One region of the Robertmurraya sp. DFI.2.37 genome, then DNA from elsewhere that is predicted to be linked to it. Evidence: a T-box and tRNA genes for the amino acid it is inferred to sense, from the RefSeq annotation. Region 1 holds a T-box; the other holds one or more tRNA genes.
The links. A T-box is a leader RNA that pairs with one kind of tRNA and senses whether it is charged. The one in region 1 lies ahead of pheS (phenylalanine--tRNA ligase subunit alpha), so its partner is inferred to be a tRNA-Phe.
Positions count from the first base shown of each region.

Region 2: it encodes a tRNA-Phe, which carries the amino acid that the T-box ahead of pheS (phenylalanine--tRNA ligase subunit alpha) is inferred to sense. The anticodon was not compared.

Region 1 is NZ_JARGEJ010000002.1:125,239-140,187, forward strand. It holds gene PZE06_RS01985 (long-chain-fatty-acid--CoA ligase) at 1-577, opposite strand, end outside; gene PZE06_RS01990 (DUF350 domain-containing protein) at 1,137-1,544, opposite strand; gene PZE06_RS01995 (endonuclease MutS2) at 1,602-3,959, opposite strand; gene polX (DNA polymerase/3'-5' exonuclease PolX) at 4,203-5,918, opposite strand; gene PZE06_RS02005 (CvpA family protein) at 6,201-6,743, opposite strand; gene zapA (cell division protein ZapA) at 6,751-7,011, opposite strand; gene rnhC (ribonuclease HIII) at 7,185-8,108, shown strand; gene PZE06_RS02020 (aldo/keto reductase) at 8,176-9,066, shown strand; gene pheT (phenylalanine--tRNA ligase subunit beta) at 9,258-11,672, opposite strand; gene pheS (phenylalanine--tRNA ligase subunit alpha) at 11,793-12,827, opposite strand; T-box leader at 12,905-13,148, opposite strand; gene PZE06_RS02035 (TrmH family RNA methyltransferase) at 13,388-14,137, opposite strand; gene PZE06_RS02040 (GNAT family N-acetyltransferase) at 14,201-14,719, opposite strand; gene sspI (small acid-soluble spore protein SspI) at 14,939-14,949, shown strand, end outside.
Region 2 is NZ_JARGEJ010000026.1:1,220-16,168, forward strand. It holds tRNA gene PZE06_RS14385 (tRNA-Leu) at 1-20, shown strand, start outside; tRNA gene PZE06_RS14390 (tRNA-Arg) at 59-135, shown strand; tRNA gene PZE06_RS14395 (tRNA-Pro) at 141-217, shown strand; tRNA gene PZE06_RS14400 (tRNA-Ala) at 228-303, shown strand; tRNA gene PZE06_RS14405 (tRNA-Met) at 362-438, shown strand; tRNA gene PZE06_RS14410 (tRNA-Ile) at 462-538, shown strand; tRNA gene PZE06_RS14415 (tRNA-Ser) at 576-668, shown strand; tRNA gene PZE06_RS14420 (tRNA-Met) at 830-903, shown strand; tRNA gene PZE06_RS14425 (tRNA-Asp) at 1,079-1,155, shown strand; tRNA gene PZE06_RS14430 (tRNA-Phe) at 1,311-1,383, shown strand; tRNA gene PZE06_RS14435 (tRNA-Gly) at 1,432-1,505, shown strand; tRNA gene PZE06_RS14440 (tRNA-Ile) at 1,510-1,586, shown strand; tRNA gene PZE06_RS14445 (tRNA-Asn) at 1,781-1,855, shown strand; tRNA gene PZE06_RS14450 (tRNA-Ser) at 1,859-1,949, shown strand; tRNA gene PZE06_RS14455 (tRNA-Glu) at 1,955-2,026, shown strand; gene PZE06_RS14460 (helix-turn-helix domain-containing protein) at 2,275-2,721, opposite strand; gene gnd (phosphogluconate dehydrogenase (NAD(+)-dependent, decarboxylating)) at 3,546-4,442, shown strand; gene PZE06_RS14470 (PTS mannose/fructose/sorbose/N-acetylgalactosamine transporter subunit IIC) at 4,552-5,319, shown strand; gene PZE06_RS14475 (PTS system mannose/fructose/sorbose family transporter subunit IID) at 5,343-6,212, shown strand; gene PZE06_RS14480 (PTS sugar transporter subunit IIA) at 6,315-6,728, shown strand; gene PZE06_RS14485 (PTS sugar transporter subunit IIB) at 6,755-7,249, shown strand; gene PZE06_RS14490 (D-isomer specific 2-hydroxyacid dehydrogenase family protein) at 7,339-8,340, shown strand; gene PZE06_RS14495 (HAD family hydrolase) at 8,385-9,092, shown strand; gene PZE06_RS14500 (phosphoglycerate dehydrogenase) at 9,085-10,008, shown strand; gene PZE06_RS14505 (bifunctional 2-keto-4-hydroxyglutarate aldolase/2-keto-3-deoxy-6-phosphogluconate aldolase) at 10,028-10,657, shown strand; gene PZE06_RS14510 (DUF1801 domain-containing protein) at 10,968-11,396, shown strand; gene PZE06_RS14515 (S8 family serine peptidase) at 11,470-14,949, opposite strand, start outside.

The sequences.
Region 1 (14,949 bases):
GTCTCAATATTTCAGTAAAAAGATGTTGGTTTCCTTCATGCTTTACATTAACAGAAAAGCCGTACTGCTTCTTCTGAATAAATGGATAAACCAAATTTTTCGGAAATGGCAAATAATCCTTGATAGCGGTTACAATAATATGTTGCAAAGAAGTTTTCGACATCACCTTAGTGACGCGTGGATAAAGAATATCTAATGTCACAATCATTTTCGAGCCTGAATCATTCATTTGATACTCAATTTCTCTTTCCATATAAAGTGGATTCGTTTGTACAACAATGCCGCCGGCGAACAAGATTCCATAATAACTAATCACAGATTGCGGACAATTAGGCAGCATGATCGCTACTCTATCGCCCTTCTCAATACCTAAGCTTTGCAAATAAGCTGCAAACTTAAGTGATGCAGAGTACACTTCCTGGTAAGTCATCTCTTTACCCATGAAATGAATGGCTATTTTATTTGGATTTTTTTCGGCTGTGTTCTTTAAATAGTTTTGGACAGGTTCATTTGAGTAGGTCAATGTATGTGGAATTTCTTCTGGATAGCACTTTAGCCACGGTTTCAAATCAGTCATAGTAACCCCCCTATTCTTATAATTTTTAGAACATTCTAATTGTTCATTACTAATTATAATATAGGAGCATTGCAGTGACAATCAAATATTATTTAGCAGTTGAGTGCTTATTAAGTAAATAACGTCTGATTGATTTTCACTAAGAAATTGAACACTTAACATTATTACCAAAACAAAAGTGCTTACAGAAAGGGACTCGTGAGTTTGTTTGACTTTTGTTGCTTAAGTCAAAATACATTTCAAAGAATGAGCCACAATAAACAAAGTTGAAAAAGTGCAGTTCATGAAAAAAACGTCGTAATCGACGACGTTTTAGAAAATACTATCTTCATATAGTGAATCATATCTCGTTTTATCAGATGTTAAAGAACGCTCTCACTAAGGTGAAATACTGGAAAAAAGTCCTATTTCCTGTTCACCTTTATACAGAACGAAAACAATCATCAACGATGCTGTGAACTGCGTGGTCGATTATAACAGATAAATAATCCCAATCACAACAAATACAGCACATAAAACAAAAAGGATTTTTGCTAATTTCTCCAAATGTACTCGCCCCTTATGCGATATTCGCACCAATTACAAATGATAAACTAATCGAAATCATCATAGAAATAAACCCGACAGCACGATTATCTTTTTCTATCTCTTCATCCACTTTAAATTTTGGAGTAAAAAATTCAAAAATGAAATAACCAACTAACAGCAATAAAAAGCCATAGGCTCCCCAACCAATCATTGTAAATAACGTATCATGATGTGAGATCGAGTGTCGGAATACATTCACAATTCCAAAAATCTTTCCACCTGTAGCCATCGCCACCGCTAAATTTCCTTTTTTTATTTCTTCCCAGTTTCGATATTTCGTCACAAGCTCGAATATCGCTAAAAACACAACAAGACATAGAATCACCACACTAAAATAGGCAGCTGTTTCCACATAATCGTTCTCCCAAAAACCGGTCACTTGAACTCACCCCATCATTTGGAATCTCCTATCCACAAGGGAAGATAAGAGATTTCCTTATTTAAATTCCACCACGGTAACACCGGTTCCTCCTTCTCCAGCATCACCAAAACGAATTTTCTTCACAGAACGATGATTTCGTAAATATTCTTGGACACCTTGTCTCAAAGCACCGGTTCCTTTTCCATGAATAACCGATACACGGGGATATCCCGCTAGGAGGGCATCATCAATATATTTTTCGACCCGAACTAGGGCGTCCTCAAAACGTTCGCCTCTTAAATCTAATTCTAACCCAACGTGGAAATCCTTGCCCTTAATTGTAGCCATTGGTTTCGTCTGTACAGCTTTTTCACTTTTTATAAATTGCAAATCTGCTTCATTTACCTTCATTTTTAAAATTCCTATTTGAACTTGCCATTCTTTGTCAGAAACCTGTTCAATCAGATGGCCTTTTTGGTCAAAACTCAATACTTTTACTTCGTCGCCTGCCTTGAAAACATGTGTACTGTTCTTTTGAACAGCCGCCTTTTTCGACTGTTTCGTCTTTGGAACAGCCTCCTCGAGTCGTTTCTTTGCTTCAATCAGTTCATGCTCCTTCACTTCCGCTTGTTTCTCTATTTGCATTTTCCTCAAGGAGCGAATAACCTCTTCTGATTCTGCCTTCGCCTTTTCAATGATCTCTTGAGCTTTTTCTTTCGCCTTTTCTTCCAGTGTTTCTTTACGGGTATAATATTCAGCCATTTGCTTCTGAAGATCTTGATGAAGCTTTTCTGCATCCCTTAATAAGCTATGTGCTTCTTCAAGTTCAGCCTCAGCCTGTCTGCGATTTTCCTCTAAGGCAGCGATCATCCCTTCCACTTGATTCGAATCAGCACTCATATATGATTTGGCGGTCTCAATAACCGTTTCCTTCAAACCTAAACGCTTTGAAATTTCAAAAGCATTGCTTCGCCCTGGGACACCGATGAGTAGCTTATACGTCGGACTTAACGTCTCAATATCGAACTCCACACTTGCATTTGTAACCCCTTCTCGATTATAACCATATGCCTTCAATTCTGGATAGTGGGTTGTCGCAATGACCCTTGCCCCGCTTTTGTAAACTTCGTCTAAAATGGAAATGGCAAGTGCAGCCCCCTCCTGTGGGTCTGTCCCTGCTCCTAGTTCATCAAACAAAACTAAGCTTTGAAAATCGACTTCATTTAAAATATCAACAATATTAACCATATGCGAGGAGAAAGTACTTAAGCTTTGCTCAATTGACTGTTCATCACCAATATCTGCGAAGACCGAGCCGAAAACAGCCATTTCAGAACCATCTAATGCTGGAATTTGTAATCCAGCTTGCGCCATTAACGTACAAAGGCCCACTGTTTTTAACGTAACCGTTTTTCCCCCTGTGTTTGGACCGGTAATGACAATGGTTGTAAAGTCCTTCCCAAGGTAAATATCATTCGCAACCACTTCATCTCCAGGAATTAATGGGTGCCTTGCTTTAACAAGATTTATCCGCCCCTCATTATTCATTTTCGGCTTTGAAGCTTTGATTTTGTTCCCATAACGTGCCTTCGCAAACATAAAATCAATTTGTGCGAGGACATCGACAATTTTTCTTAACTCCATATTGAATTCAGCAACGCGACTGGATAGCTCGATTAAAATGCGCTCTATTTCTTGCTGTTCTTTAATCCGAACTTCTTGAAGTTCATTATTCAGTTGAACGATCGACTGCGGTTCAATAAATAATGTTTGACCGGAAGAACTTTGGTCATGAATAATTCCACCGTAATGGCCACGATACTCCTGTTTAACAGGAATAACGAAACGATCATTACGAATGGTGACAATCGCATCAGAAAGCATTTTTTGCGCATTCGAAGAACGAATCATACTTTCTAATCTCTCGCGAACGCGATTTTCTTTCGTTCTCAATTGGTTCCTTAAAGAACGTAACAATTCACTGGCACTATCCAAAATCGCCCCATTATCGTCAACAGCCATTCGAATGGCATCTTCTAATTCAGCTAATACAACTATCTCATTCGTCAATTCATGAAGATATGGCAGTGAGAGTTCTTCCTCTAATAAATCATTGATAAATTTCTTAATCATTCGACTGGCATGGATTGTGCTTGATATTTGCATCAGTTCCTGAGGACTAAGCATTCCACCGATATCCGCTCTTTTCATATGCGGCCTTATGTCATAAATCCCACCTAACGGCACATTTCCTTTTAAACGTAAAATATTTGTGGCTTCATCTGTCTCTTCTTGACTTCTAACAACCTTCTCGAAATTCGTAGAAGGCTTAAGTTCTTCCACAAGTCGCCTTCCTAAAGCTGATGAGGCAAGCTCGAGCACCTGCTCTTTCACTTTATGAAATTCTAAAACCTTTAAAACACGCTGTTGCATGGAGAAAAATCCCCCTTTTCTTTAAACAAAGCTGTTTACTTATTTTTTATTGTTTTTGTGAAGAACGTTTATCTTCTCCTAATTTTACAAAACATGAAAAACTGCCTTTATTGCTTTTCTAAAACACAAAGCAAAATAGACAATGCGTTCCAAAAAAATCAGCATAAATGAAGTTAACCTTTTCCTTTACTCGATTTCCATTTTACGCAATCGAAGTCAAGTAGGCTAGTATAAATATATTGCTTAGCGCTCGCGTAAAAATTGCAAAAGCTCGTCTAAGCTTAATGCATTTAGGACATTGCTTCGTTTAATCCATCCTTTTTTGGCTGTTGAAACCCCAATGCTCATATGCTCTAGCGTCTCCATCCTATGGGCATCCGTATTAATCACCACTTTAACACCAGCTTCTTGTGCTTTTTTTATATGCTCTGCACTTAAATCAAGACGATTTGGATTGGCATTAAGCTCCAAAGCAGTATTTGTTTCTTTAGCCAGCTCAACTAAGAAATCAATGTTAACTGAATATCCTTCCCTTATTCCGATTTTTCTCCCTGTTGGATGGGCAATAATATCGACATGTTGATTGTTTAATGCATTTATCAGTCGCTTCATTATTTGTTCCTTAGCTTGGGAAAAACCTGAATGAATGGAGGCAATCACAAGGTCCATCTCTTCGAGGAAGTCATCTTCAAAGTCAAGGGAGCCATCTGGAAGAATATCCATTTCCACTCCAGCAAGTATGGTGATATCATCGTATTTCTCATTTAATTTCGCAATTTCTTCCCGTTGACGTCTTAAACGCTCTTCATCTAAACCATTCGCTACCTTTAAAAACTTCGAATGATCAGTAATGGCCATATACTTATAGCCGAGCTTACGGCACTCGTTAATCATTTGCTCAATCGAATGTGCCCCATCACTCCAAGTTGAATGCATATGTAAATCACCTTGAATATCCTCTAAGGAAATAATATTCAGTTCTTCGGAGTAATTTTCGACTTCCTTCCCATCTTCCCTCATTTCTGGAGGAATTAGCGGCAGATTAAAATGTTGATAAAAATCAGCTTCTGACTCAAATGTTAATATTTCACCTGTCTCAGCCACTTCAACACCATATTCGCTAATTTTTTCGCCTCGCTCTTTAGCAAGCTGTCTCATCCGTACATTATGCTCCTTAGAGCCTGTAAAATGATGCAGTGTTGTGGCAAATGCCTCAGGCTTAACTAAACGGAAATCAACCGAAACATCATAGCTATAATCAAGAATGAGCGATACTTTTGTCTCCCCTGCAGCAACAATCTCTTTTATATTCTCAAACTTTAGTAGTTGTTCCTTAACTACTGACGGTTTCGCGGTTGATATAATAAAATCTAAATCTTTAACCGTTTCTCTTACCCTTCGAATACTCCCCGCTCTTGAAAAACGTTCCACATCATGCATTTTTTCCAGTTCCTCTTCAAGATGCTGAGCAATGGGCAGCATATAAGCGAGCGGAAGACGGTCTGGCTGATTTCCCACACTTGCTATGGCAGTCAATATTTTTTCCTCTGTTTTCTCTCCAAAACCAGCCAGAGCTCTCACCTTTTTCTCGATACACGCTTTCCTTAAATCGTCAACATTTTCGATCCCTAACTCCTTATGAAGCTTAGCGATCTTTTTCCCACCTAAACCCGGTAGTTGCAGAAGGAGAACAAGCCCATTCGGCACTTGCTCTTGCAGTTCTTTCAGGACGACGGATTGTCCAGTCTGCAGAAATTCCTCAATTACAGAGGCAGTCCCCTTCCCGATCCCTTGCAGCTTTGTAAAATCTTCTATTTCATCAATTGTTTGCTCCTCTACCTCAAGTGCTGCTGCTGCCTTGCGAAACGCTGAAACTTTAAAAGGGTTCTCTCCCTTTAGCTCCATATAAACCGCGATCGTTTCCAGCAATCGAATGACATCCTTTTTATTGACGGCCATCTTTTCACCTCTTAAAAATGGATTTTTATTTATGATTCATACTGAATGATGTATGAAATTTTGGTTTCACACAAATTGAGGACAATCGTTATATCAACAATCAAAGTCAAAAAACATGGCCTCTGTTTTACAAGTATCGTTAAATCCGTTACAATTATTGTTACCTTATTTTACAAATGGAAACATTTTCATATTATAGTTATCAGTAGAAAAAATTTATTACATTGTAGCACTTTTCATATACCCACTGACTTAAAAAAACTTCTCTAAAACAGAGAAGTTTTAAGATGCGATATAGTCAATCCATAGCTCTTTAATTTGACTAGAAAAATAAGGTGTATTTTCTACAATCATATTGGCGAGTGCAGAATTCCCCAGTGCATTTTGCACAACTTCAATCGGTAAAAGTGCTGATATGTATAGAACAATAAATAGCACAAGATAAACTTCGACAAAACCCAGTAGTCCACCAGCCCAAACGTTCAACATTTTTAAAATAGGGAGGTTAGCGACAAAATCCAGCATACTTCCTATAATCTGCATCACAATTTTGACCGCAAAAAAAATCCCGACAAACGAGATGGCACGATAATAGGCTACTTCTAAATTTCCGTTGTCAAGTAATAATTGAAAAGCTGAGTCACTCCCAAAATTAGGGTATGGAATCCAAAGGGTAAGCTTCGGCGCAAGCTGATCATAATACATATAAGCAACGACAAAGGCAACGATAAAACCAATTACGTGGATAAGCTGAAGGATAAACCCTCTTCTTAAACCTACTAAAAAACCAAATAATAATATAATAAAAATGGCGAGATCTAGCATGAATTCTTCAATCCTTTACTCTTTTTAATTCACCTTCTAATCGTTCAAGCTGTTCTTTCATTTTCATATAGTCGTTAACGGCATTGACAGCTGTTAATACCGCAAGCTTGCTCATATCGAGTGAAGGATTCTTGGAGCTAATTTCACGCATTTTCTCGTCAACCATTGAAGCGATAAGCTTTATATGGCGTGAATCTTCAGTGCCGATAATAACATATTGTTGACCGTAAATGTCAACCATTGTGCGCGTTTTCTGTCCTTCTGACAAGCTAGTTGCCCCCTATTCATAGAATCCTAATCACTATGATAACATGAACCTATTAGAGTGAAAAGTCTAAGCCTGTCTAAAGATAGCGGATTTTGGAAGGCTGAATAAGTGGTTTACCACTTTCATATGAAAGGACATTACACCAATTTTATATAATAGATAGGAGAAATGAAATGAGTCAGGTCGTTCTAAAATTAACTTTAAGTGCTATTACTACCATGAAGAAACATTATGAGCCTTATTTATCCACAGCAAATCCACCAGGCAGCGTTTTTTGTGCCAAAGTTTCCCAATGTACGATAACTGCTTATAAATCAGGAAAGGTTCTTTTTCAAGGCAGCAATAGTGAAAGAGAAGCGAGCAAATGGGGAAGCCCCGCTGAAAAGCAAGATTCCTCAAAACCAAAAGCTTCTGGAATCCTTCCGTCTCATTTTGAAGGCTTATCCGTAATCGGTTCCGATGAAGTAGGAACTGGCGATTACTTCGGGCCGATAACCGTCGTTGCTGCCTACGTTCGGAAAGAGCAAATTCCATTATTAAAGGAAGTGGGCGTAAAGGACTCCAAAAATCTCAAAGACGATGCAATTGAGGAAATTGCAAAGCAAATTAAAGAAATTATTCCCTTTAGCTTATTAACATTACACAATGAAAAATACAATCAATTACAGCAAAAAGGGATGTCCCAAGGGAAGATAAAAGCGCTATTACATAATCAAGCAATCGGTCATGTTCTTGATAAAATAGCTCCTGAGAAACCAGAAGCAATTCTTATTGATGAGTTTGCTAAAAAAGAACTATATTATCAATACTTAAAAGGACAGTCTGTCGTCCATAAGGAAAATGTCTTCTTTAGCACAAAGGCTGAAAGTGTCCATCTTGCTGTGGCAGCTGCATCCATCATTGCTCGATACGCCTTTGTACGACACTTCGAAAACTTGTCAAAAGAAGCAGGTTTTACAATTCCAAAAGGAGCCGGACCGGCAGTCGACAAAGCGGCAGCTAGATTGATAAAGGAGAAAGGTGAAAAAACATTACCAAAATTCGTCAAATTACACTTCGCTAATACAGAAAAAGCCCTTAAGATTGTGCGAAGTTAGGATATTTGCCCCTCAAAAAATAGGAGAGTAAGATAAGAGTAACGAATTTTTTAAAGAGGTGATTGTAGTGGAATATAGAGTTTTAGGAAAAACTGACTTAAATGTTTCGGTAGTTGGAGTGGGAACATGGCAATTTGGCGGAGAATGGGGTCTTAATTTTAAGCAATTAGAAGTGGATCGCATCTTAACCAAAGCCCAAGAGCTTGGGATTAATTTCATTGATACTGCAGAGTGCTACGGCGATCATCTTTCAGAAAATTTTATCGGAGATTACATAAGCCGTCACAATCGTGAAGATTGGATTATTGCTACAAAATTTGGTCATCATTTCCAAAGAAATTTTGAACGAACAAGACATTGGAGCGCCGATGAAGTTTTAAAACAATTAGATGCTTCACTGAAATCGTTAAAAACAGATTATATTGATTTATATCAAGCACACTCTCCCGGCGATGATGAATTTGACAATGATCAATTATGGACGATGCTGGATAAACAGGTACAAGCAGGAAAAATTAGACATCTAGGATTATCCTTAAAAACAAATGACAATATTTTTCAAACAGCAAAAGCGAGCGACCTTAACATCAGAGCCATCCAAGTCGTATACAACCGTTTAGACAGGGTGCCAGAGGAAAAAGTATTCCCATCCGCCCAAGAGCAACATTTAGGGGTATTAGCAAGAGTACCTCTTGCAAGCGGCTATTTAAGTGGAAAATACAAACCAGGTGCTAGCTTTACTGCTAACGATGTGCGGTCCAGACATAATGAAGAGGAAACAGCAAAACTTCTTAAACAGGTGGAAGAAATCCAAAAAACAGAGGTTCCAGAAGGAGTACCGATGGCTTCTTGGGCGTTAGCTTGGTGCTTAAAAAATTCTGCTGTCACAACGGTTATACCAGGATGTAAAACTCCGGAACAAGTGGCATTAAACGCGAAAGCAGCGGAATTATTATAAGGGATTCGTACGGATCTCGATTAATTCTGGAAAAATGCGATTATTTCCAGAATTTTTGGCGGTAATTCCGGAAAAATACGATTAATTCCAGAAATTTTGATAGTAATTCCGGAAAAATACGATTATTTCTGGAACTAGTACTCCCCTTCATAAAAAAGTGGAGCATTCACTTGCGAATGCTCCACCCTTTTTTATCCTCTTAACACAGCTCCAGCCTTTTCTTTCACTGCTGCTAAGACTTTGTCATGCACCTTTGTGACTTCTTCATCTGTTAATGTTTTCTCCGGATCAAAATATTTTAAAGAGAAAGCAATCGATTTTTTACCTGGTTCCATATGTTCACCTTCATATAAGTCAAACACATGGACATCCTTTAACAACTTTCCACCAGCTTCAACGATGATGCTTTCTAATTCACCGGCAACCTTTTCCTTTTCAACAACAAGAGCAATATCCCTTGTAATCGATGGGTAACGTGGGATCGATTGATACTGTAATGGAGCTACGCCTTCAGATAATATCGCTTCTAAGCAAAGCTCAAACACATACGTTTCTTTTAAATCCAGATCCTTTTGAACCGTTGGGTGAACTTGACCAACAAAGCCAATTTTTTCGCCAGATAAATAAACTTCAGCCGTTCTACCTGGATGCATCCCTTCAACTATCGCTTGACGATATTCAATCTTCTGCTCGAGTCCGAGCTTTGCAAACAATCCTTCTAAAATTCCTTTTATGACAAAGAAATCAACTTCTTTCTTTTCTCCTTGCCATTGATGCTGTTCCCAAACCCCTGTAATTGCTCCTGCTAAACGTTCCTTTTCATCAGGGAGTTCTTCGGTACCATTCGCTAAGAAAACAGGGCCAGCTTCATACAGAGCAACACGATCATTTTGACGAGCCACATTATATTTCACGACCTCTAATAATTGAGGAATAATGCTTAAGCGAAGGTGGCTACGGTCCTCACTCATCGGCATTGCAAGTTTGATCGGCTCACGTATTTCTAGTGCAAATTGAGTCGCTTTTTCCTCACTTGTTAAGGAATAAGTGAGGGCTTGATACAATCCTGCTCCTTCTAAATAGCGACGAACTGCCCGTCTCTTTTGCTGATATGCTGTTAAATGACCTGGTGTCGATGAACCGATCGGCAATGTGGACGGCAAATGATCATAGCCATAGAGACGAGCGACTTCTTCAATTAAATCCTCTGCAATCGTAATATCACCACGACGAGTAGGAACGGTTACCGTAATCGTTTCATGATCGACGCTTGTTTCAAATTGAAGACGAGTAAAAATACTCTCGACCTCTTGCATAGAAATATCTGTTCCAAGAACGCGATTAATTTTTTCCAGCGTAATCGAAATAACTGCTGGCTCAATCTGGAGAGTATCCACTACCGCTTCGCCTTCTAATACTTCACCGCTCGCATATAATGCTAATAATTCAGCCGCTCTTTCTGCTGCCGCACGTACACGATTTGGATCGACTCCTTTTTCAAAACGAGAGCTCGCCTCACTTCTAAGTCCATGATCTTTTGAAGCTTTACGAACAGTTTCTCCTTTGAAATAGGCAGATTCAAGCAAAACGGTAGTCGTATCTGCTTGGACCTCTGAATTAGCACCACCCATTACACCTGCAAGAGCGACTGGTTCACTTCCATTAGTAATAACAAGATGATCTTCCGTTAAAATTCTCTCCGCAGCATCAAGAGTCACGATTTTTTCACCGGCTTTTGCCCGACGCACAAGAACTTCTTTTGAACCGAGACGATCATAGTCAAAAGCGTGAAGTGGCTGACCATATTCAAGTAAAATATAATTCGTAATATCAACGACATTATTATGCGGTCGAATACCTGCTGCCATTAATCTTCCCTGCATCCATAATGGCGATGGAGCAATTTTCACATTTTTTATGACTTTCGCAACATATAACGGATTATCTTCATTTGCCTCTACTTTAATAGTGATGTAATCAGTTGCCTCTTCCGCAATTGGCTTCACTGTTGGATTTGGGAGCTTCACTTCGCGGTTTAAAATAGCCGCTACTTCGTATGCCACTCCAAGCATGCTTAAGCAGTCTCCACGATTTGCTGTTAAGCCTAGCTCCAATATTTGATCATCCCGTTGTAATTTTTCTAAGGCATCTTCTCCGACCGTTACATCATTGGGAAAAACAAAGATTCCTTCTGAAAACTCCTTCGCGACTAACTTCCCGTCTATTCCTAATTCAGATAGGGAACAGATCATACCGTTTGATTCTTCGCCACGAAGCTTTGCCTTTTTAATTTTAAAATTCCCGGGTAATACTGCTCCAACAGTAGCAACTGCTACCTTTTGTCCTTTATCCACGTTTGGCGCACCGCAAATAATTTGAACAGGGCTCTCTTCCCCAATGTCGACTAAGCATTTGTTTAACTTATCTGCATTTGGGTGTTGTTCACGCTCAAGGACATGGCCGATAACGACTCCTTTAAGTCCTTCATTCAACACCTCAACGCCTTCGACTTCAATCCCGCTGCGCGTAATTTTTTCTGCTAGCTCATCAGGTGTAATTCCTGATAAATCTACATATTCCTGTAGCCATTTATATGAAACAAACATGTTATATCCTCCTTCTCATTCCTTGATCTAATAAATCGCTCAACCTTTGAAAACAATCCAAAAAACGACAATAATAACTTGATTTTCTAAAATTTATTATAAAATCGCTTTTTGTGTTCGTTAGTTGAGTTTAAATTGCTTTAAGAAACGCGTATCATTCGTGTAGAAATGACGGATATCATCGATGCCGTATTTCAACATCGCAATTCGTTCTACTCCCATTCCAAAAGCAAATCCAGTATACTTCTTCGAATCAAAGCCAGACATTTCAAGGACATTTGGATGAACCATCCCTGATCCTAATACTTCAATCCAGCCTGTTTGTTTACAAATATTGCATCCATGGCCACCGCATTTGAAGCAAGAAACATCGACCTCTACCGATGGCTCTGTGAATGGGAAAAAGCTCGGCCGCAAACGTATTTCACGGTCTTCACCAAATAATTTTTTTGCAAATAATTCAAGGGTTCCTTTTAAATCGCTCATGCGAATGTTTTCAGCAACTACCAGTCCTTCAATTTGCATGAATTGGTGAGAATGTGTCGCATCGTCGCTATCACGTCTATATACTTTACCAGGACAAATAATTTTCACTGGTCCTTTGCCATCATGCTTTTCCATCGTTCTTGCTTGAACAGGAGATGTTTGCGTACGAAGTAATATTTCCTCTGTAATATAGAAGGAATCCTGCGCATCACGGGCTGGATGGCTCTTTGGAAGGTTTAATGCCTCAAAATTATAATAATCCTTTTCAACTTCCGGACCTTCTGCAACGGTATAACCCATGCCGATGAATAAGTCTTCAATCTCTTCCACAATACGAGTAAGGGGATGATGATTTCCTGTGTGTACAGGTCTACCTGGAAGGGTTACATCGATTGTTTCCAATGCAAGCCTTGCTTCAACAGCTGCTGCTTCTAACGCTTGCTGTTTTTCCTCTATTTTGGCAGAAATAAGATCACGCACCTCATTTGCGAGTGCTCCCATTTTTGGACGCTCTTCTGCAGACAACTTCCCCATTCCTTTTAAAACTTCGGTTATTGGACCTTTTTTTCCTAAGTAAGAAACACGGATGTCGTTAAGCTCCTTTAAATCAGCTGCAGCATCAACCGCTTGCAATGCTTCCTCCTGAAGTTCCTTCAATCGTTCTTGCATGTTTAAATCCTCCTTATTTTTTCATAAATTTCCGTTTGTCTGTTCCTCCATTGAAAAACAAAAAACCTCTATCCCTAGAAAGGGACGAGGTTTATGATCGCGGTACCACCCTAATTAGCCACATATTATGGCTCACTTCATTACGATAACGGCTTTTTAGGCCGATGCATCTTTACACGAAAAATTTCTCCATTTTTCATGGTCCCGATGCCAACTCAGGAGGTGAACTTCACTTACTTTACCTATAAAAATGCTTTCAGTCTAAGGCATTTTCTCCCTCAATAGTGCGAGTAAGTTACTTTTCTCCGTCAATGTTTTTCATTATGTAATAAGAAAAGCGAAAAGCAGCTTGTTCCTCGCCGGACAAACTGGAAGGACCTGTTCTTTCGATATAGGAAACTTGTATTGCGGTAGCAATTCATAGTTAACTTATCGTAGGGAGGGACCTGAAGTTTGCTAGGCTTTGGCAGCTTGCGTTAGACAATTCTCAAAGTCGAGAAGTATGTCTTCTTATTCTTATATTGTATCGCAGTTAATTATAGTATATAAAAGAACGGTATTCAAGCTTTCAAATAATAGAGTAATATCCCTGCTGCAACTGCCACATTAAGCGATTCGCTTTTCCCAAAGAGTGGAATATACAAATTCTTTGTCGTCATCTGTAACAGCTCTTGATCAACCCCACTTCCCTCATTGCCAACGAGAAGGGCAAAGGAGGTGGAAGGACTTATTTCCGTATATATAGAGCCATTTTCTAAAGATGTTCCATATACAGGAATATTTTCAGCTAATAACTTTTCCAGCGATTCTTTGAGTGATCCTCTCACAACTGGTAAATGAAAATGACTTCCTTGAGCTGAACGAATGACCTTTGGGTTATAAATATCAACACTCCCATGCCCAACGATCACTCCATCCATCCCTGCTGCATCTGCTGTCCGAATCATCGTACCTAAATTCCCCGGATCCTGAACCGCATCAATTAACAAAAACTGTTTGCCTTTAAACTCTGCACCTTTTTTCTGTGCCTCACAAAGAGCTAAGACTCCTTGAGGGGTTTCGGTATCACTCAGTTCTCGAAAGATTTCAGATGTGACCATCGTTAAGGAAATAGAGCGATAGTCCATCTGTGGAGGTAGCTCAACTCCCTCACTTATGATGATTTCTAGTGCAACATCAGCTTTAATTGCCTCTTCAACAAGATGAAATCCTTCAACTAAAAAAGTTCCTGTTTTATCCCGTTCTTTTTTCGTTAAAAGCTTTTTCCATTGCTTAACTTGTCGGTTCTGAGCAGATTGTATATATTTCAACGGATACTTCTCCTTTTTGCAATATGTAAGTTTCCTCATTATAGCTTAACTATAGTAGGAATCTCAATGATGAACCCATTCCTCTTTTAAAATAGCGTAATAATATTCATCCCACCACTCATTACCGGCTGGAATACACTTTTTGAAATACCCTTCCCTTCTCATACCAATCTTCTCCATTACTCGTGATGAAGCGATATTTTCTGGTTGACACGTTGCTATAACCCTGTGTAAATGCATTTCTTCAAAACTGAATTTTAATATTCCTTGTGCTGCCTCTGATGCATACCCTTGATTATAATATTTAGGATTAAACACCCAGCCGATTTCATATGTGTGCTCACCAAAATACTTATGAAAAACGATGTGCCCAATCACCCTATTCTCATCTCTTAAGACAACAGCAAACTTCTCTGCTGCGTCACCCATGTTCTTCTTTATGAAGTCTTTTGTATCATCCTCTGTAAAAACTCCTTCTGGTATGTATTTCATTACTTTACAATCTGAAGTATATTCGTGTACAGCTTGCCAATCATTATTTTCAAAATTACGTATTAATAACCTAGTTGTTAAAATGTACATTTTATTCCTCCTATTAAAACTGAATGCTTTTAATTATTTCGATATTAAAATAAAATAACCTCTATAAATGAGTGTGAAACATTCCTTTGCAGTTGTAATCCTCGAAATTTCTTTAAATTCTCCAAATAACATTAATCGCAAAACCTCATCTTCTTATACATAATTCATGGCAAATTAGAAAATATATTAAAGAAGTCATTTTAGAAGGAGTGTGTACGTATGGATTTGAA
Region 2 (14,949 bases), on a different contig from region 1:
TTCGATTCCGGTCCTCGGCATTAAAGTATTTTTGCAGTAGTGAAATTGACTGTATATTGCGCCCGTAGCTCAATTGGATAGAGCGTTTGACTACGGATCAAAAGGTTAGGGGTTCGACTCCTCTCGGGCGCGCCATAGAACGGGAAGTAGCTCAGCTTGGTAGAGCACTTGGTTTGGGACCAAGGGGTCGCAGGTTCGAATCCTGTCTTCCCGACCACTATACTAATGGGGCCTTAGCTCAGCTGGGAGAGCGCCTGCCTTGCACGCAGGAGGTCAGCGGTTCGATCCCGCTAGGCTCCACCAATAACTATTTATTCTAATAATGACTCATAATCAAGTGAGTATTTATCAAAGTATCTTTGGCGGTGTAGCTCAGCTGGCTAGAGCGTACGGTTCATACCCGTAAGGTCGGGGGTTCGATCCCCTCCGCCGCTACCAATATTTTACCACAAAGCTTTATTGGACCTTTAGCTCAGCTGGTTAGAGCAGACGGCTCATAACCGTCCGGTCGTAGGTTCGAGTCCTACAAGGTCCACCACTATTTTTTGCATAAGCAAAACAACTTATAATATTTCGGAGGAATACCCAAGTCTGGCTGAAGGGATCGGTCTTGAAAACCGACAGGCGGGTTAAACCGCGCGGGGGTTCGAATCCCTCTTCCTCCGCCATATCACTTTTACTATTATCGCGGGGTGGAGCAACAAGCGTTACTTCACTGAGTAAACTGCGAGTTGTACCGATTGAAGTGCTTCCTTGAGTAAGCATACTGAAATCGGGACAGTCAATAAGCTATCTAGTAGCATGTGCTTATCTAGGTATATACTATTATCGCGGGGTGGAGCAGTCTGGTAGCTCGTCGGGCTCATAACCCGAAGGTCGCAGGTTCAAATCCTGCCTCCGCAATCGACTTTTTCAATTAAATAAGACTTGAGGAAATAAAGAAAGATATTTTTCTTTCGTCGAAAGGATAAAGAAAAAGTTATTTTCACTTAACGTTGAAAAAGACAGAGGAAAGCTATTTTCTCCTACGTCGAAAAAGACAGAGGAAAGCTTTTTTCTCCTACGTCGAAAAAGCTTTGGTCCGGTAGTTCAGTTGGTTAGAATGCCTGCCTGTCACGCAGGAGGTCGCGGGTTCGAGTCCCGTCCGGACCGCCATTTACATATGTTGGCTCAGTAGCTCAGTCGGTAGAGCACGATGAATAAACGGCAAGGATAAACATCCAGCGCACTCATCGAGCATCATCTTGAAAAATATTCTGAGATGAGGGCGAAGGACAATGACCAACTATATGTAGGATTAATATCATGATGGCTCAGTAGCTCAGTCGGTAGAGCAAAGGACTGAAAATCCTTGTGTCGGCGGTTCGATTCCGTCCTGAGCCATCAAAGCTTTTTTACGAAGCGTTAGTGAAGTAAAGAAGCTTTCAATATGCGGGTGTAGTTTAATGGTAAAACCACAGCCTTCCAAGCTGTTGTCGTGGGTTCGATTCCCATCACCCGCTCCAAAAGGGGCCTATAGCTCAGCTGGTTAGAGCGCACGCCTGATAAGCGTGAGGTCGATGGTTCGAGTCCATTTAGGCCCACCATCTTTGCTTTTGTAATTTATAGAAGCTAGAACATGAGATTTGTATCGTATTCCGCGGTAGCTCAGTGGTAGAGCAACGAGCAAAAGCATCATGAATGTGTTGCGAGTTGTACTCATCGAGCTGCTACTTGAACTAGCATTCTGAGATGAGGACAATCAGAAAGTAATCAAGGTAGAGGAATGAAATAATAATTTTCCGCGGTAGCTCAGTGGTAGAGCAATCGGCTGTTAACCGATCGGTCGTAGGTTCGAATCCTACCCGCGGAGCCATATGGAGAAGTACTCAAGTGGCTGAAGAGGCGCCCCTGCTAAGGGTGTAGGTCGGGTAACCGGCGCGAGGGTTCAAATCCCTCCTTCTCCGCCATTTCAGGCCCGTTGGTCAAGTGGTTAAGACACCGCCCTTTCACGGCGGTAACACGGGTTCGAATCCCGTACGGGTCATAAAAAAAGCTGTTGACATTAGGTCAACAGTTTTTTTTATCGTTCTACACTAAATGAGCTGGTTTTAGTCTCTAAAAATTTATTGAATTTGGAAACAAACTTTTAAGTATAAAGACATCTAACCCCGCAACTCTTTTCTATATTAAATAGACGAGAACTGAAATAAGAGACGACATTACTATTACTCGCACAGGAGTTTAAGAAGGGCGCTAATGATGAAGGATATCTTCATCATTAGCGCCCTTCTTTTATCCGTTACCGAGTTCTTTTTTCATCCGGGCAATCATTAATAATTCAGCAGCGTCACGCTTATTTAAGCTGTTAAATATCGTAATTAACTCTTTTGCTTCTGCCGTTAGATTCACGATTTCTTTCGTATCTGTGTTGTTCGTAGTTCCTCTGTCTTTGGAGGGACTGATTGCAGGTTTATCATCCTGGATCACGATATTTCCGTTATTAAACAGTGAATCCACTACGTATTCCTTTCCAGTCAGCAGCCAATCCGCAGTTACGTCAAACTCCTTCGTAATTGCATAGATAGCTTTGGCGCCAGGCAGAGATTTCTTTTTCTCGCTTTCCCAGTCTCCAACATTTCCAGCGGAAACACCAATTCTTTTTGCAAAAGCAGCCTGAGATAATCCATGTTTATCTCTTAATAATTTGATCCGCTCTCCAATATTTTCGATATTTTTCACCAATTTTTTCTCCTTTCGTACGAAAATACGTGTTTATATACGAAAATTCGATTATTTTTGTTAACTCACACGTAAAAACGTGTATAATTTTAATTAACAAATGATATTTGTTCACCGGTGCTAAATAGCTGCAAATATTTTTTGTGAAATATGAAATTGCGTATTTTTAATTTAATTGCTTGACACCTAAGTTAAAGTGCTATGAATAATATGTTTTCTTAGAAAAGGGCTCCTTGCATTCTGCTTTGATTTAGTTTGGAAATAAAGGCATACGTATGTCTACATTGGGTTGATTTTAATCACACGTATATGCGTGTTTGTTTGGCCGCGCCTTCATATCAGTATCATAAACAAAAGGAGCTTTGCTCACTCATACTTATACGTTTATCAATCAGAGAGCGAGGCTTCATATACTGAATCGCTCCTAGCTGTAAATGACACAGATTTATTAGATTGTCCCATGTCAGAATGGACAGGGGGAAACTAATAGCAATTTTGTTCCATTCTTGGTATGAAATGAAAGCTCCAAAGTAATTCGAATAACTGGTTTATTGATTAGCTACAATCAGCTTTACATTGTAGCATAGGGCAACTAAAGTTTTGCTTTACATTCGATGCTCCTTGTGTGCTGTAACAAATGTTCTAGTGTTGGGGCATCCGTATTGCCCGATCCACTTTAAGATATTCTGAAAGACGTCTACAAAAAGTTTAGAAAAATAATGTCATCTGACTGCATGGATGAATCGCAGACTTGCGACCTGCCTATTTTACTGTGCATAAAGTGAGCAATGATATACAACTTGTTTTTAACAAGGAGTGATTTGATGCAAATTGGCATGATTGGTTTAGGGAAAATGGGATATAACCTTGCGTTAAACTTAGCAAACAATGGCCATTCTGTCTATGGTTTTGATCGATCTAGCGAAGCAAGAATAGCAGCAAAAGATAAAGGTCTACACATTGTGGATAGCATCGAGCAAATGCTGGCAAATCTGCCGTATCCAAGAGTGGTATGGGTTATGGTACCTGCGGGGAAATCTAGCGAAATGGTAATAGATGAACTCCTCCAAAAAATGAAAGCGGATGATATCGTGATTGATGGAGGAAATGCGCATTATAAGGACTCCGTCCGGCGTGCAGCCCAGGCTAATGAAAAGGGAATTTATTTTTTAGACGTTGGAACATCAGGAGGCATCGCTGGTGCTAATGGAGGAGCTTGTTTAATGATCGGTGGCAGACGCGACGTTTTTGAACGGCTGGAGCCAATTTTTAAAGCAATTTCCATTCAAGGAGGATGCTTATATGCGGGGGAATCTGGAAGTGGTCATTTCTTAAAAATGGTTCATAACGGAATTGAATACGGTTTTATGCAAGCGATTGGTGAGGGCTTTCAAGTGCTGAATCAAAGTCGCTACGATTTTGATTTGGCAGAAGTGGCTTCAGTTTGGAACAATGGTTCTGTCATTCGCAGCTGGCTAATGGAACTGACTGCATCTGCTTTCGAAAAAGATGCTGAACTTGAACATATTCGTGGAATGGTGGCATCGTCAGGCGAGGCGAAATGGACGGTAGAAGCAGCCTTTGAGTTAGAAGTTCCTGTACCGGTTATTGCCTTGTCGCTTATGATGAGAAATCGTTCTTTAGAAGAAGATAGCTTCTCAGCAAAAGTGGTCGCCGCTCTGCGAAATGAATTTGGGGGACACAGTGTGGTAAAGAAGTAATTTTGTATAAATATGGTGGTTTTACTTCTATTTTTATGGGAAGGAGGAGAGTATTGTAGTAGTTTGTGAAATTAATAACATTTAAATATACGAGGGAGTGATCAAACAAATGGCAACACTTTCCGTTGGTCAAGCACTAATAATAGCCATTTGGGTAGCGATTGTTATGTCCCGTGGGATTGGCTATGCTACCTTAACTTTGCGCTTTAGCCCATTAATGACAGGTCTGGTTGTGGGGATAGTGACAGGACATATAACAGAAGCAATGATTATTACAGCAGCTATTCAATTAGTTTATATGGGAGCGGTAGCGCCAGGTGGAGCTTTACCGAGTGAACCTGCGATTGCCGCAGCTATTGCTGTAACTGTCGCTGTCCTAGGTGACTTCACTCCAGAAAAGGCAGTGGCGATTGCGGTGCCAGTTGGAATTTTAGGCAGCTATGCTTATCAATTTCGCTTCTTTTTAAATACGTTTGCATTACGCATATTGGACAAGTATGCAGCAGAAGTCAATGACAGAGGAATTTTTACTTCCGTAATCATTATTCCAATTGTAATAAGCTTTATTCTTTATGTTCCATTAGTGTTTGTGGCTCTTTACTTTGGAGCACCAGTTGTTGCTGATTTTGTTAATTCTATTAGCGACGGGCCGGTTATTCACGTTTTAGAAGTGGTTGGCGGTGGTCTTGCGGCTCTTGGAATTGCTGTTATTATGCACGTAATTGGCAAAAAGGAATTACTTTTATTTTTCTTCCTTGCCTATTTTATGAGTGTTGCTTTAAAGGGCCTCGAAATCAACACGGTAACTTATGCGATTTTTGGAGCCATTTTAGCTGGTCTATATGTGTTATTCACGAGAAGAAAGGAACCGGCGTAAAAACTTAAAAGGTGGGATGACAGATGAATACGGAAGAAAAGAGACAAACTCCGGAGAATTATCCAGAGCCAATCACCAAGAAAGATTTGCTTAAAGCTTGGTCACGATGGTGGTGGGCAAATGAAATTCCTCATACATTTGACAGAATGGTCGCGCCATCGTTTTTATTTGGGATGATGCCAATTTTAAAGAAATTATATAAAGATAAAAAAGATTTAAGCGAAGCATACCAAAGACATTTATTATTTTTTAATACACAAGCGATTTGGGGTGGAGGGACGCTGACAGGTATTACAGCATCTCTTGAGGAATCCCGTGCAAAAGCGTTTGCGGAAGGGAAGGAAGATGAAGCGCCGAGCCCTGATATGATTAACAATACAAAAGTAGGGTTGATGGGAGCTTTAGCTGGTATTGGAGATGCGATTGACTCTGGTACCGTTCAATATATTTTTATTGCCATAGCTCTGCCATGGGCAATGGCAGGTAGTCCAATTGGTGCATTGTTTCCGTTCATTTGCTTTACGCTCGTCACATATTTGTATGGCTACTATTTCGTTAGAATGGGCTACGGTTTAGGTCGCAATGCTGCAAAAGAAATTTTAGCTGGTAGTCGAATTAAAACGATGATTGATGCATTATCTGTGCTTGGGTTATTCATGATGGGGATCTTGGCCGGGTCGTATGTAAAAGTGAGTAGTTCACTCTCTTTTACACTATCTGAAAAGGAATTCGTTCTGCAGGATATTTTGGATTCGATCTTACCAGGTTTATTGCCGTTATTAACCGTATTAGGTGTTTATTTATACTTTGATAAGAAAGGATTCAATATTACAAGAGGGCTTTTATGGCTAACTGGTACATTAATTGTCCTTGGTGCAATTCGAATTTTATAAGCTTTTGTTTTGAAAACGGTAATGGAGTATAAATCATTTTAAATGATAGGACGTGGGCGACTTACTTTTGTTAAGTTTCCTACAGAATAAAGGAGCGGGAATATGGCAAAGCGTGCGATTTTAGTGATTACGCATGGGGAGTTCGGCAAGGAGCTCATAAAAAGTGCGGAAATGATTATGGGACCGCAGGAAAATTTATGTGCATTAGCGCTTAAACCAAGCGCATCAGTAGATGATTTGCGTGAAGAAGCTAGTGCGCTCGTAGCGGAGAATGAAAAAAGGGGATTAGAAACAGTCATTCTTGTCGATTTGTTAGGGGGAAGTCCTTCAAATGTATCGTTATCTCTGCTGAGCAAGTTTGATTTGCATATATTAACTGGAGTCAATATGCCGATGTTAATTGAATTATTGACTTTGTTTCAATCAGAAGAAGACACAACAAAATTAATCGAAACGGTGCGAGGAACAAGTGTTGCTGGAATCTATCATTTGAATCGGAGCTTTTTAAAGAAGTAAATTTTAGTGTCGAAAGGGAGGTCTGTATGGGGAAAATTAATTTGGTAAGGGTTGACGAGCGCTTAATCCATGGACAAGTCATGACAAAATGGTCAAAAGGCTTAGGTACGAATGCGCTCTATGTTATTGATGATGAAACAGCAGCAGATGAATTTATGAAAGATATTTATATTAATACGAATTCGTCATCTGGGCTGAAGATTCAAGTATACAGCAATAATGAGGTTGTGGAGAAATGGAATTGTGATCAATTTGGAAATGACAGCGTTGTTTTATTATTTAAACATATTGCCAGTGTGAAAGAAGCGGTTGAAAGCGGGCTTCCTGTTAGTAGGCTTAATATAGGGGGAGTTTCTAAAAAAGGAGATGCCCAATTTGTGATCCCAACCGTCGCTTTAACGAATGATGATGTTGAATGTTTAAAGAGTTTAGATGATAGAGGGATTGAAGTTTTTTTTCAAACTGTACCAGATAGTAAAAGAGTTTCTTTTACTGAAGGATTAAAAGCGATTAAAAAATAACGATGGAATCAAACTTACCTTAGTTAGTGTCTTGCTCTACAAGGTAAGATATTTCTTCAGTTTGATAGAAGTAGAAAGGGATAAAAGCAATGGGAAATAAAATTGCAATTGTCAATTCAAGTAGTTTTGGAGAAAAGTTCCCTTGGCAACTAGAGCGTCTTAAAAAACTTGGGGAAGTTGAAAGATTTACCTTTCATATAGATATTATGGGGAAAGAATTAGCTGAAAAATTACATGGCTTTAATATCATTATTTCTAGTGTCACTCCCTTTTTTACGAGGGAATTTTTTGAACATAAAGACGAGACGTGGATCATTTCACGGCATGGTATTGGTTATAACAATATAGACATTGAAGCAGCGACAGAAAAGGGTACGATTGTGACAGTTGTCTCCGCTTTAGTAGAAAGAGATGCGGTAGCTGAAAATGCCGTTACGAACTTGTTGGCAGTGGTAAGGAAGACGGTTTCAGCCGCGACAGCAGCAAAAGAAGGACGATGGGTTGAGCGGGCTCAGTTTGTCGGACGGCAAATCACTGATAAAACAGTTGGTGTTATAGGATTAGGCAATATAGGAAGTCGGGTTGGTGAGATCTTTAAATATGGATTTAATGCTAGAGTACTTGCTTACGATCCTTATCAAACAAAAGAGCAGTTAGAACGAAAGGGAGCGGAAGCTGTTGCATTAGAGGAGTTATTAATTCAGTCCGATATTCTTTCATTAAATGCATATGTTGATCAGAAAAGCTATCATCTTCTCTCTGATAGAGAGTTTGCCTTAATGAAAAAAGGCGTATATATCACTAATACGGCACGTGGAGAACTATGGGAGCAGGATGCTGTGTTGCGTGCGTTGGAGAGCGGTAAAATCGCTGGACTGGCTACAGATGTTTTAGAGGGGGAACCAGTTGATAAAACCCATCCATTTTTCCAATATGACAATGTTCTTGTAACGCCACACACTTCGGCATATACAATGGAATGTTTGAGAGGAATGGGTGAGAAAGTAGTTTCTGATGTTGAAAGGGTCATTCAAAAAGAACAGCCGGATAACGTGGTAAATCTTGAGTTGTTTCGAGGTAATTTATCATAGGAAAGTACTGAGTAAACATCTATTCAAACGAAAGGAGAATCAGCTTGGAACTTCCATCTTTAGTTATTTTTGATATGGATGGCTTAATGTTTGATACGGAAAAATTGGCCTATGAAGCGTGGCAGATAACCTCTCACTATTATGGCTTCCCATTTGAAAGAGCGTTATTTGAGCAGTTTATTGGGATTACTAATCAAGATATTATCCGTAAAATGGCTGAGTATTATCCAGATCAACCTGTGCAGGAATGGCGAGCATATATGCGTTCTCAAAAGCATGAATTAGAAAGTTCGTTTATTAAAGGGCCTCATTTTAAAAAAGAAGGGTTGGACGAGTTGCTTCAATTTTTGACATCCAAGGGTATAAAGATTGCGGTTGCATCATCCAGTTCGACTGAGGTAATCAACAGATTTCTAACAGTTTCGCATACACTTCCATTTATTGATTTATATGTTTCTGGAGAGGAAGTGGCACGAGGTAAACCAAGTCCGGACATATTTCTCGAAGTTTGCACTCGGGCAAAAGTGAATCCGAAGGGTGCCGTTGTACTTGAAGATTCACCTGCGGGAATTGAGGCGGCTTACAAGGCAGGAGTCCAAGCATTTTTTGTACCAGATTTTGTGAAGGATTCTGAAGTGATCGATAGATTCTCGCCGAAAACGTTTGAAACGTTAGCTGCTGTCGAAAGATATTTCCGTTTAACATCGTGTTCTTCTAAAAGAAATAGAGAGAGGAGGGGAACGGATGCCTAAAGTATTAATTACTCCACGATCATTTGGAAAGCACAGTGATGAGGCGAAAAGAATTTTAATTGCGAATGGTTATGAAGTTGTCGAAAATCCATATGGGAGAATTTTGACAGAAGAAGAAATGAAAAAGGAAATCGCCGATGTTGACGCAGTTATTATTGGTATTGATCCGTTGAATAGAGAGGTACTTTCGTGTGCCAAAAACTTAAAAGTGATCTCAAAGTACGGCGTAGGTACAGATAATATTGATATTGAGTTTTGCAAGGGGCATAACATCCCCGTTACGGTTACCCGCAATGCAAATTCTGACTCAGTTGCAGATTTTACGTTCGCCCTTATGTTAGCGATTGCGAGAAGAATAGTAGAAATAGATAAATCATGCCGTGCATTGAATTGGGGCAAAAAAACAAGTATCGGTATACATGGAAAAACACTTGGCGTCATCGGTACTGGTGCGATTGGGAAGGATGTCATTAAAAGAGCGTGTGGCTTTGATATGAAAATTCTTGCTTACGATGTCTACCCAGATGATGAATTCGCACAAGAATATAATGCAACCTATGTTGATTTTGAAACGCTTATTAAAGAGAGCGATTTTATCACCTTGCACTTACCCGCAACACGAGAAACAGTTAATTTGCTCAGTGAGAAGGAATTTAACATGATGAAAGAAACGGCTGTGTTGGTCAATACAGCTCGCGGGGAACTTATTGATGAAGACGCGCTTTATGATGCTTTAAAAAATAAGCGAATATGGGGAGCTGGTCTTGATGTTTTCAAGAAGGAACCACCTGAAAAAATAGAACTGCTTGAACTGGAAAATATCATTTTAGGAGCACATGCTGCCGCTTCAAGTGTGGATGCAGTTAATAAAATGAGCTTAATGGCAGTAGAAAATATTCTAGCCAATTTTAAATAAACATAAGGGATGAACATTTATGGATAAAATTGAAGTTTTAGCAAAGATGAAAGAGGAAAAAGTTATTGCTGTCATTCGTGCGCCAAATGAAGAACAAGGATTCCTTATTAGTGAAGCCATTCATCAGGGAGGCATCAAATTTTTAGAGTTAACGATGACCGTTCCAGGGGCGTTGGAGCTTATCAAAAAATTATCGGCAAAGTACGTTGGAGGGGATGTCATAGTTGGTGCCGGAACAGTGTTAGACCCTGAAACAGCACGTCTAGCCATTTTAGCAGGAGCTAAATTTATTGTCGGTCCAAATCTTTCACCTAAAGTCATTACGATGTGTCATCGATACCGAGTTACTGTAATGCCAGGTGTGATGACACCGACGGAAGCATTAACGGCATTGGAATTAGGAGCAGATGTTATTAAGGTCTTTCCAGGAGGAGCTTTCGGACCAAGTGTCATTAAAGATTTTAAGGGACCGCTTCCACAAGGGAATTTCATGCCAAGCGGCGGTGTCACGGTAGAAAATGCAAATGAATGGATCAAAAATGGCGCTTACGCAATCGGAACAGGCTCAAGCTTAACAAAAGGAGCGAGCACAGGAGATTATGAGGCAGTAACGAAAGAAGCAGAAAAATTTGTTGCGATTGTGAAATAGGGAAAAAGAAGCTGTGTCAAAAGGTTGTTAAAGGTACTGCACCCCAGAAGTTAGAGTTAATATGGGGTGCAGTACCAAAAGGACTTTTTGATAGCAGCTTTTTTTCTTTAAATGAATCATTATGCACATTTATTAATAAATAAACCAAATTACAACTAAATCTTTCCCTCATTTTTAGCCATTATCATCCTTATTTTTATAGTCCGAGACGATGCTTGTTTTTTACCTTAAGTGGTAATTTTAAAATTGCCTTACTTTCATAAAATAGAATAGAATGGAAAGTACAAGTCATACTTTAGGAGCGTTCATGATGTATGAGCTAAAAACAAAAGAAAATGATCATAGTGTTCTAGAGTTTATTGAAAATATGGAGAGTTCGAAAAAAAGAGAGGACGCGTATCGATTACTGGATATTTTTTCAGATGTAACAGGCTATAAAGCGAAAATGTGGGGAACAAGTATTATTGGATTTGGCAAGTATCATTATAAATATGCTTCCGGGCATGAAGGCGATGCTCCCTTAGTGGGCTTTTCTCCACGTAAAGCGAAAATTAGCTTATATTTTGCCCCAGGCGAGTCAAAAAGGGATGAGTTACTTAAGAGATTTGGAAAGCACACGACAGGCAAGGCGTGTGTTTATATTAATAAAGTGGCAGACATTGATGAAGAGGTTTTAAAGGAGTTAATTGTCGCATCCGTTGAATTTTTGAGAGAATTGTATCCTTCTACAGGTGAATAGAAATAGAATAAGGAGAAGTCTTCATCGCTGAAAGACCTCTCCAAATTCTATTATCAATTTAGGTTATTGAGAATTAATTTTTCCCATTTACGCTTCCGTTGCTATTTCCTTTTTTGACGATATTTAATTTTCCTTCAGCTTTAGCGCGAGTAACATTACCGAAGCTGTCTGTAACATTTACTTCGATTACAGCTCCTTTGCCTTCAATATTATTAGGAACCGTCCAATAGCCAACATAATGTCCATCATCTGTTTCCATCATCGGCAATTCGGTTGCATTTTGGACATCACCAATATCGGTTAATGGCATTAAGATGGAGAACCTTGCTTTTAAATTCGGTTCGCTATCAAATTCAATGACGACTGTCTGACCAACCGAGACGTCCCGATCTTTTGTAGGAGTTAAGTTCGTAATCGTTGGTGCGGTATAGTCAACTTCAACAGTAATTGATTTAGATTCAGAGTTTCCTGCTAAGTCGATGGCCTTCACTTCGATATTGTTTGAGCCTTCCTCTAATAAAATTCGTTTTGCGTAACGGCCGTCAGTAACAGTAGCTTTTTGCCCATTTACTTCGACATAATCTAAATGGGGGTCAACTACTTCTCCTTCAACTGTAACGGTTTCGCGATTGATCTTCTCCCCGTTTGTTGGGCTCGTGATCGTTAATTGTGGTGCTTCTGTATCGAGAATGACGGTGACAGTTTCAGATTCATTTGCCCGTTCTCCATTTAAATAATTAACTGCTTGTAGTTCATTTTCACCTTCGTTTAATGTAACTGGAATTTTAAATGTACCATCTTCTCCAATTGTTACTTCTTCAACTTCCTCCCCGTTGTTCAGCAAAGAAATGGTTGTTGTTGGTGAGGCTTTCCCTTCAACTTCGATCGCTGGTTCGTTTGTCATGTAGCCATCGGAAGGGGAGGTGATTTGAACAGCTTGAACCTCATAATCCACTCGAGCGCGAATCATATAATTTCCTTCACTAGAAGGGGATGGGGACCAAGTGCCAGCAACTGACTGGAAGCTTCTCCCTGCGTATGGTCCATTTTCATCGGTAGCTAGACCAGGAGTATTAGGATTGGCTCCAGTTTGGACGTATACCATGTAGAAATCACCTGAAACCTGAATATTTTCGTCACGAAGATCTACTACAGTCCACTGGTTTAAGTCTCGAATTGCTTCGGCCTCAATAGGGCCTGCTAATTTTTTTCCAGGTAAGCCGTCAGGACCTGTAGCATCCCAAACTTCGACGGCAAATTCAGTAGCTCCAGGAGATGGCCAATCTGTTCCATGGAATTGGAAAACGCCATCTGTTACAATGGCCTCTTCTTCACCTTCTGGTAGGGACATGCGAACCCCCCATTTATTCCCCGCATCGTAATAGGCGCGAGCATTTTCTGGAGTGCCATCATCATAGCCGATTTCTCCACCAGGATAAGTGAATAAAGGTTCAAGTTCAATATTTACTTCTTTATTTTCATTAAAATTCACTTCTAATTCTTTGGCAATAAATCCTCGTGCAGCAACTTTTAACGTATACGTGCCTTCATAAGCAGTTAAGCGATAGTTTCCTTCAGCGTCGGTTTGTACTGGCGTTATATTGGCGTCCTCCACAAGTAGGAGGGTTGCACCTTCGACTGCTTCACCAGAATTGGCACTTGTAATAGTTCCACTGATTGTTGCTTTTGGTAGTTCTTCAAGAACAAAATGAGCGGTGGAAACTCGATCGGCTTCAACGGTTACAGCTTGCTCTTCTGAACGGAAACCGTATGATTCAGCAACCAATGTAAAATCACCGGCTGGATGAATGAAAGAAAAGCTTCCATCTGCTGGGTTGGTCGCTGCAGATCTGCCATTCTCTAATACAGATACTCTTGCGCTAACTGGCAGATTTGAAAGTTCTTTTTCAATTAATTCTACTTGATCGTTTTTGGATAGGTTAGGGCGAATTTTATTAGGATCCACTTTTTCAGCATTTTTTTCTTTTGTGGTATCCTTCGCTGTTTCTTTTGGTATTGTAATGCTTCCAGCAGGTTCTTTTATATTTATAGATGTACTGGACAGGGTTACATCATCAATATACCAGCCATCTCTGACTACGCTGCTGTCCGTATCTAAATTAAAGGCAACATAGACTCTATCGCCAGCATATTGGGATAAATCTATTTCAACGGGAGACCATTCGTTTTGAATATTCGTTAGACGTAGCACTTGAGTCCATTGTTGCATATCAGTTGAGATAAAGACGTGTGCGAAGTCCCAATTGTTCTCAATGTTGTACCAATGTTCAAACTGTAGATAGGCATTGCCTTCAGGTAAATCAATGGGTGGCATCAGTAATGTCGAGTTTTCATTGTTGTTGTATGTTCCTTCAGGATTAGTGGCAAATACGTGTTCACCTGAAATTGCTCCACCAGGTCCTGAAGTTGGAATGCCACGAGCCCAAGAATTATTTTCACCGTAACTAGTCCAACCAATAGGCTCTGATTCAAAGTCGGTTTCATATCCGACTGTGATTCCACCTATAACATTTGTTTCGTATTGTTCACTTGTAACGGAGTTATTTCCAAAATCGTTCACTGTTATCGTGTAGGAGAGGGCTCCTTCTACCACATCTTCACCTGGGATAGTGGCAACAAAGGAACCGGACTTGAAGTCACCGGATGTTCTTTTAGCTTGAACAGAGCCTTCCTTTCCTTCTGCATTAACGTAATCGACAGTGACAGAAGTAACGCTAATATTGTCACTAGCCAAAACAGTTAGGTCTAAATCCATTTTTGAGTAAACTTCCTCGGAAGGAGTATGTTCTAATACAGGTGCCTCTGTATCTTCTCCTTCCATCGTTACAGAGCCTTCAATCGTCCCTAATCCATCAATCATCGATGAGACTGCATCAAAAGCATTGACTAAACCATGGCCAAATCCATTGTTCGGGGACTCTGGATACTGGCTATTGGTCAGAGGCGTTGCGGTGTTGAGTAGCACCTCTTCAAGTTCATCAACAGATAAACTGGAATTTGCTTGTAATAATAAGGCGACGACGCCGGCAACTGCTGGACCAGCCATTGATGTTCCGTTCCATCCGCCTTCATAGCCGCTTCCTGGTACAGATGAACGTATGTTGACGCCAGGAGCTGAAATTTCTGGCTTAATCTCATTGTACGGAGAAGGACCCTGTAATGAAAAGCTTGCTAAATTATTGTTTGAATCAGTAGCTCCAGTTGCAAATGATTCAGGGTAGTTAGCAGGTACTGCAACAGACCCTGGACCTCCTGGATTCGTTAATGTTGTATTTCCAGCAGAAAATTCTGGGAAGATGTCAGCAGCGCGCCATGCTCTTACGATATCGCGATACCATTCATCTAGTCCTCTACCGCCACCCCAAGAGTTATTGACAACATCTGGAGCTTTCGTGATATCTCCACCAGGAGCTAGCATCCATTGACCAGCTGCGATTAGCTGAGCATCTGTCCCACCTCCAGCAGCGTTTAAGGCTTTAGCATGAATAAACTTTGCTCCAGGAGCAACTCCAATTTGATTTGTTCCGTTTGG